2 regions of the Exiguobacterium sp. 9-2 genome follow, and region 1 is predicted to be linked to the other one. Evidence: riboswitches for the same ligand, from Rfam matches in the RefSeq annotation. Region 1 holds a riboswitch; the other holds the start of a gene.
The links. A riboswitch is a leader RNA that binds a small molecule or an ion and turns the genes downstream of it on or off. The one in region 1 is predicted to bind S-adenosylmethionine.
Positions count from the first base shown of each region.

Region 2: another riboswitch for S-adenosylmethionine. It lies ahead of mtnK (S-methyl-5-thioribose kinase); the one in region 1 lies ahead of metK (methionine adenosyltransferase).

Region 1 covers NZ_CP142850.1:2,337,816-2,341,240, forward strand. The annotation lists gene metK (methionine adenosyltransferase) at 77-1,285, opposite strand; SAM riboswitch class I at 1,414-1,540, opposite strand; gene pckA (phosphoenolpyruvate carboxykinase (ATP)) at 1,775-3,343, shown strand; gene VJ374_RS12295 (EAL and HDOD domain-containing protein) at 3,370-3,425, opposite strand, start outside.
Region 2 covers NZ_CP142850.1:435,438-438,862, reverse strand. The annotation lists gene mtnA (S-methyl-5-thioribose-1-phosphate isomerase) at 1-668, opposite strand, end outside; gene mtnK (S-methyl-5-thioribose kinase) at 665-1,831, opposite strand; SAM riboswitch class I at 1,909-2,012, opposite strand; SAM riboswitch class I at 2,219-2,320, shown strand; gene VJ374_RS02355 (2,3-diketo-5-methylthiopentyl-1-phosphate enolase) at 2,391-3,425, shown strand, end outside.

The DNA.
Region 1 (3,425 bases):
AAAACATTCGTTTCCTGCAAAGTTCCGCGGAAACAAAAAAGCCCGAAAACCCACGTAGGATTTCCGGACTTTTTGATTATGCGAAACGTTTTGCTTGTTCTTCAAGAACTGCTGCTTTATCTGTTTGCTCCCATGGAAGCTCAACATCTGTACGACCGAAGTGACCGTATGCAGCTGTTTGACGATAGATCGGACGACGGAGATCAAGCATGTTGATGATTCCAGCCGGACGAAGATCGAAGTTTTCAGCAACCAATTCGACGAGTTGTGCTTCAGGAAGTTTTCCTGTGCCGAATGTATCAACTGCGATTGATACAGGGTGCGCGACACCGATTGCGTACGCAAGTTGAACTTCTGCTTTGTCTGCAAGACCTGCAGCAACGAGGTTCTTCGCGACGTAACGTGCTGCGTATGCAGCTGAACGGTCGACTTTTGTTGGATCTTTACCTGAGAATGCTCCACCGCCGTGGCGTGCGTATCCACCATACGTATCAACGATGATCTTACGACCAGTCAATCCAGCATCTCCTTGTGGTCCGCCAATGACGAAACGACCAGTTGGGTTGATGAAGAATTTCGTTGCTGCGTCGATGTATTCAGCCGGGATGACCGGTGTGATGACGTGTTCTTTCAAATCAGCTTGGATTTGCTCAAGCGTAACTTCTTCCGCATGTTGTGTCGAGATGACGATCGTATCGACACGAACCGGCTCGTTGTTCTCGTTGTATTCGACCGTGACTTGTGTTTTTCCGTCCGGACGAAGGTAGTCGAGTTGACCGTTTTTACGCACTTCTGCCAAACGGCGTGCGAGACGGTGCGAAAGCGAAATTGGAAGTGGCATGAGTTCTGGTGTTTCTTTCGTTGCGTAACCGAACATAAGACCTTGGTCTCCTGCACCGATTGCATCGATTTCTGCATCAGACATGCTACCTTCACGTGCTTCAAGCGCTTGGTCGACACCAAGAGCGATATCTGCTGATTGCTCATCGATCGATGTCAATACAGCACATGTATCCGCATCGAAACCGTATTTCGCGCGTGTGTAGCCGATTTCACGAATCGTTTCACGAACGACTTTTGGAATGTCGACGTAAGTGGATGTCGTGATCTCACCTGCAACGAGAACGAGACCTGTTGTAACAGAAGTTTCTGCCGCAACACGTGCGTTTGGATCCGCTGCAAGAATCGCATCGAGGATTGAATCCGAAATTTGGTCACAGATTTTATCTGGATGACCTTCAGTGACTGACTCCGACGTGAATAGTCGGCGATTAAGGTTTGTCATGTATGACCCTCCCAAAAAAGAATTTGACGGTGTACTCATTTCCCCTAGTTGAGTGGGACGGTAAAATGAAAAAAACCTTTCCAAGTCCAAAAAATGGTCAGGGAAAGGTTGTGCGTTCTTCCTTTACCCTCTTATCGTTCGAAGTGTTTACTTCGCTTCAGGAGAGCACCTTTTCCCTCATTAATATATGAATTAATGTAGGACGGTTGCCGGGTTTCTTCGGGCCTTGTTCCCTCCACCTGCTCAGAATAAGAGTATCCGTTACGAATTACATGATATAAAGTTGTACCTACTCTGTCAAGCAAGGTTTCAAATTCTAGTCGAAACTTTTTAAAAGAGATGTTAAACTATTAATGCTGAAAGCGTTTCCAGATAAATAGAAATCAGCACTAGAAAATGATTGCGCTCCCTTTAGTATGTCATATATAATGAATGTGTCATACTAAATGCAGTGAGCCAAAACCAACGTAGGGGAAAGGTGGGGTCAGGATGCCGATGACGGTCCTGAATATCGAAGAACTACTCAAGAAAGAGCATGTGTTCAAACAACTATCTGTTGCTGAACTTGTCGAACATGCGATTCGAAACGAAGAAGGTGTCCTTGCTGAGAACGGCGCACTATCTGTAGAAACGGGGAAATTTACAGGTCGTTCACCAAAAGATAAGTTCATCGTCCGTGATTCTTCCTGCGAGTCTCACATTGATTGGGGTCATGTTAACCAACCGATGGATGGAGACAAATTTGAACAATTGTTACAAAAGGTTCTTCGTTACATGAACGAAGCCGATCAGCTCTACTACACAGAAGCTGCTGCTGGGGCAGATACGCACTTCACCCTTCCGGTTCGTGTGCTCACACAATACGCTTGGCATAACCTGTTTGCCAAACAACTCTTTTTACGCGAGTATCCTGAAGTGGCTGCCTTCGAACCGTTCACGGTCGTCTACGCGCCACATTTCAAAGCAGATCCTACCGTTGACGGAACGAATTCCGAGACATTCATCGCCATGTCGTTTGAACACCGGATCGTCTTGATCGGCGGAACCGAATATGCGGGCGAAATCAAAAAATCGATTTTTTCCGTCATGAACTACCTCTTACCACAAGAAAATGTCCTTTCGATGCACTGTTCAGCAAACGTCGGACACGAAGGCGACGTCGCCTTGTTCTTCGGTCTATCCGGTACTGGTAAGACCACCCTGTCAGCAGACGATAGCCGTCAATTGATCGGTGACGATGAGCATGGTTGGTCGCATGACGGCGTCTTCAACATTGAAGGTGGATGTTATGCGAAGACGGTCAATCTGTCACGCGAAAAAGAACCGCAAATTTTTGATGCGATCCGTTTCGGAACTGTCCTTGAAAACGTCGTGCTCGATGAATCTCGTCATCCTGATTACGATGACACATCGTTGACAGAAAATACACGTGCTGCTTATCCGATCACAGCGATCGATAACATCGCTGTTCCATCACGGGCTGGTCATCCGAAGACGATTGTCTTCTTGACGGCTGATGCGTATGGCGTCTTGCCTCCGATCAGTAAATTGACGAAAGAACAAGCGATGTATCATTTCCTATCAGGTTATACATCAAAACTTGCTGGAACAGAGCGTGGTATCACGGAACCGGAAGCAACGTTCTCGACATGCTTCGGTTCACCATTTCTTCCACTGATACCTGAAAAGTATGCGACGATGCTCGGAGAACTGATTGATCGTCACGGTGTGACCGTTTATCTCGTCAACACAGGCTGGACAGGCGGTGCTTACGGGACAGGTAGTCGAATGAAGCTATCGTATACACGGACGATGGTCAACGCTGCCGTCAACGGAACACTTGCAGCGATTCCAACAGAAGAGCACCCAATCTTCGGACTTCATATGCCACTTGAAGTTCCTGGTGTTCCAAGTGAATTACTCAATCCGGTACGCGTCTGGTCAAATCCTGACGAATACAACACACAAGCGCGTTCGCTTGCTGAGAAATTCCAACATAATTTCCTTCGTTTCGAAAGTGCGACGGATGCGATCAAGTCAGCAGGTCCATGTCTATAAAAAAAAGAGCCTCAGGGCTCTTTTTTTTATAGAATGGCATCTGTCTCTTCTTGAAGATGCACCTCTTTTTGCATAAGCCACT
Region 2 (3,425 bases), 1.2 Mb from region 1:
AGCGTATGGGCGACCATGTTATCTGTAATTAGCGTGACATCGATGCCGGCACGTTGTAGCTCCCATGTCGTCAGTCGTGCTCCCTGCAGTAATGGTCGCGTCTCACTCGCAAAAACAGATAATTCAATGCCGCGTTCTTTTGCGATATAGAACGGCGCAAGTGCTGTTCCATAAGCAGCGGTCGCAATCGATCCAGCATTACAGATCGTTAGGATACGGTTACCTGACTGGAACAATTCAAGTGCATGAATCCCGATTTGACGTGACGTCTGCGCATCCTGATCGTATAAGGCAATCGTCCGCTGCTCGAGCCGTTCGCGGATCTCTTCTACCGACGTCCCGTCTTGAATGATTGGATTCAATTGATCAAGGACATTTCGTAAGTTAACAGCCGTCGGTCGTGTCGCGAGTAACGTCGCTGATGTCTCAAGCAAAGTCTGCTTATAGATCGACAGTTCTGCTTCAAACCGGTACGCCTCTTGAACGAGTACGAATCCGCCAAATAAACTGATCGCAGGCGCCCCTCGGACGCGCAGTTGTTTAATCGCTTCGACCGCTTGTGCAAGATCGGTAATGACTTCATAGTGTTCTTCCTGCGGTAGACGTGTCTGATCGAGAATCGTCAAGGCACGATCTTCATAACGAATACTTTGAACGAATGTACTCATCGGCTAAGTTCCTCCGTTACGTCGAAGTTTCGTAAATCATCAAATGTCCGGCATTCGGTCCGACGTTTGATTAACGCCGATCCTAAACGTAAAGCATGTTGTTTTCGTTCTAGTCGTTCCGTCATAGAACTAATCGTTTCTAAATCAGCGACTGGTGCGAGTCCGATCGTCCGACGAATCAGTTCGCAACCGGCAAAGCCAAGGGCATCCTGCAAGATCGTGCTCAGTACATCGTCGACGAGTCCCGATGTCCGGAATGGTTCGACGGCTTCGCGTTCCCATAAGGCGCGGAACGTCGAAGCGAACGTCAGCCAGAACGTATCGATGTCGCGAATCCGGGCATCACGAAGTGCTGAATAATCCGGGTATGCTGCAAAGAATAAGTGGGCGATGAACTGTCCGACATCAAATCCGAATGGACCATAAAAGGCGAATTCTGGATCGATGACTTTCGTTTCCGTTGCCGAAGCAAAGATGCTTCCTGTATGTAGATCGCCGTGTAGCAACGCATCTCCTTTCGTGATGAAAAGCGCTTCGAGTTTTGCGACTTCGCGTTTCAACTCATCGTCCGCCCATAGACGTGCCACCTCTTCTTCAAGCCCGGCTTCAATCTCGTTCGTCTCCGCGTCATGGAACGGATCCGTGAAGATTAATTTTTCCGTGATGTCGCACAAGTCCGGATTGTAGTACGTTCGGGCGACACGTTTTTTTTCAACCGGACCAAGCGCAAAGTCCGATGTATGGAATAAAGTCCGAGCGAGATAAGAACCAATATGTTCCGCAAGCAACGGATACTGTTCACCTGCGAGTAAACCGCTTCGAACGATTGTCAGATGTGAAAGATCTTCCATGACCGTATACGCCTCGTCGTGACTAGCATGAAAGACACGCGGTACGAACGGCACGGCATGCCGGGCGAATTCACGGAGTGCGGATTGCTCGATCCACGCCCGCTCGAGTGATAGTGGCCAGCTTTCACCGACGACTTTCGCGTACGGAAGTGCTTGTTTTAGAATCAATCGATGTTCACCTTCTCGAATTCGAAAGACAAGGTTGAGATTGCCGTCGCCAATCTCTTCTGCTTCGACGGCTCCGTCGCCGATCAGTCCTAGTGAGCGGACCCGTTCGATCGCGTCCTGTTCTGTAAATGCTTTGTATGTCATCTCAGTTCCCCCTGTGTGATACACGAAAAAGCGCCTCTTTTCGTCATCGAAAAGAGGCGCAGGAAAGTCACTGCGTCCTCTTATCTCTCAGACGAAACGTCTGTTGGATGTAGCACCGTGCCAAGTGGTCGGTTGCTGCGGCGTCATCGGGCCAATTCCCTCTGCCAACTCGCGATAAGAGTCGTATGTAGTTGTCGTGTGTGATATTGATTTGAATCTTACGCAATCCTCTTCCCTGCTGTCAAATCGAAATCAAGCAGAAACGGATATCGTTTTCGCTCCATATATAGAAAGAGTATTTTCAAAAAAAATAAATTTTCTAAAAATAGTTTGACAAGTCGTGACTCTCATGTAAAAATTGCAATTAGATTTCACAATTTCATCCAATTCTTATCAAGAGCAGACGGAGGGACAAGCCCTACGATGTCGCAGCAACCGACCTTTTGGCACGGTGCTAATTCTTGCAGCTACTAAGCTGACAGATAAGAGTCCACGTTCGAATCATTCATGGTCTCTTGTCGCTGACAAGAGACCATTTTTTTATTGAAGGAGGAAAGACATGGCTTACATCACAGCTACTTATCAATTGACCGCCCGCGATCGACTGGAGCAACGCGCCGAACAACTCGCGCTTGGTCTGACGGTTGGTTCCTGGACGGAGCTGAATCATCTTGAGCAACAACAACTCGCCTCATTCAAAGGAGAAGTCGTACATACGGAAGAGCGCGACGGGAAAGGCTATATCACGATTCGTTACCCGGAACACAATGTATCGCGCGACTTTTCTGCGATCTTGACGACCGTCTTCGGGAAACTCTCACTCGACGGTGAAATCAAATTAACAGAACTGCTACTACCCGATACATTCACGTCGGATTTTCCAGGTGCGAAGTTCGGGATCCAAGGGGTTCGTTCCTTGATTGGTGTCGAAGATCGTCCACTGTTAATGAGCATCTTCAAAGGGGTCATCGGACGCGATTTATCGTTCCTTCGTGATCAACTCGAAGGACAACTTGCTGGTGGGATCGATCTCGTCAAGGACGATGAGATCCTATATGACAATCCGTTGACACCGACGATTGATCGGGCACGGATAGGACGTGAGGTTATCGATGCTCATTTCCACCGGACCGGTAAACGTGCGTTGTATGCGATCACACTTAGTGGTCCCGTCTTTACGCTCAAGGATCAAGCCAAACGATTGATTGACGCTGGAGCAACTGCTTTCTTGTTGAATACCTTCACATACGGACTCGACGTCTTACGTGAATTGGCAAGTGATCCGGAGATCAACGTTCCCATTTTCAATCATCCGGCTTACAGCGGTGCATTGATTGCTAGCCCGAACCACGGTGTTGCAGCGCCTGTCTTACTTGGCACATTACCGCGCGTTGCTGGTGCAGACTTAACACTATTCCCGTCACCTTACGGCAATGTCGCTCTTCCGAAGGACGTCGCCCGCGGCATCGCGGTTGAAGCGACTCGCCTCGGTCAGACGAAAGCGATTTTCCCTGTCCCTTCAGCCGGTATTCACCCAGGACTCGTTGCTCAACTCGTACGCGACTTCGGGATCGATTCCGTCATCAACGCTGGT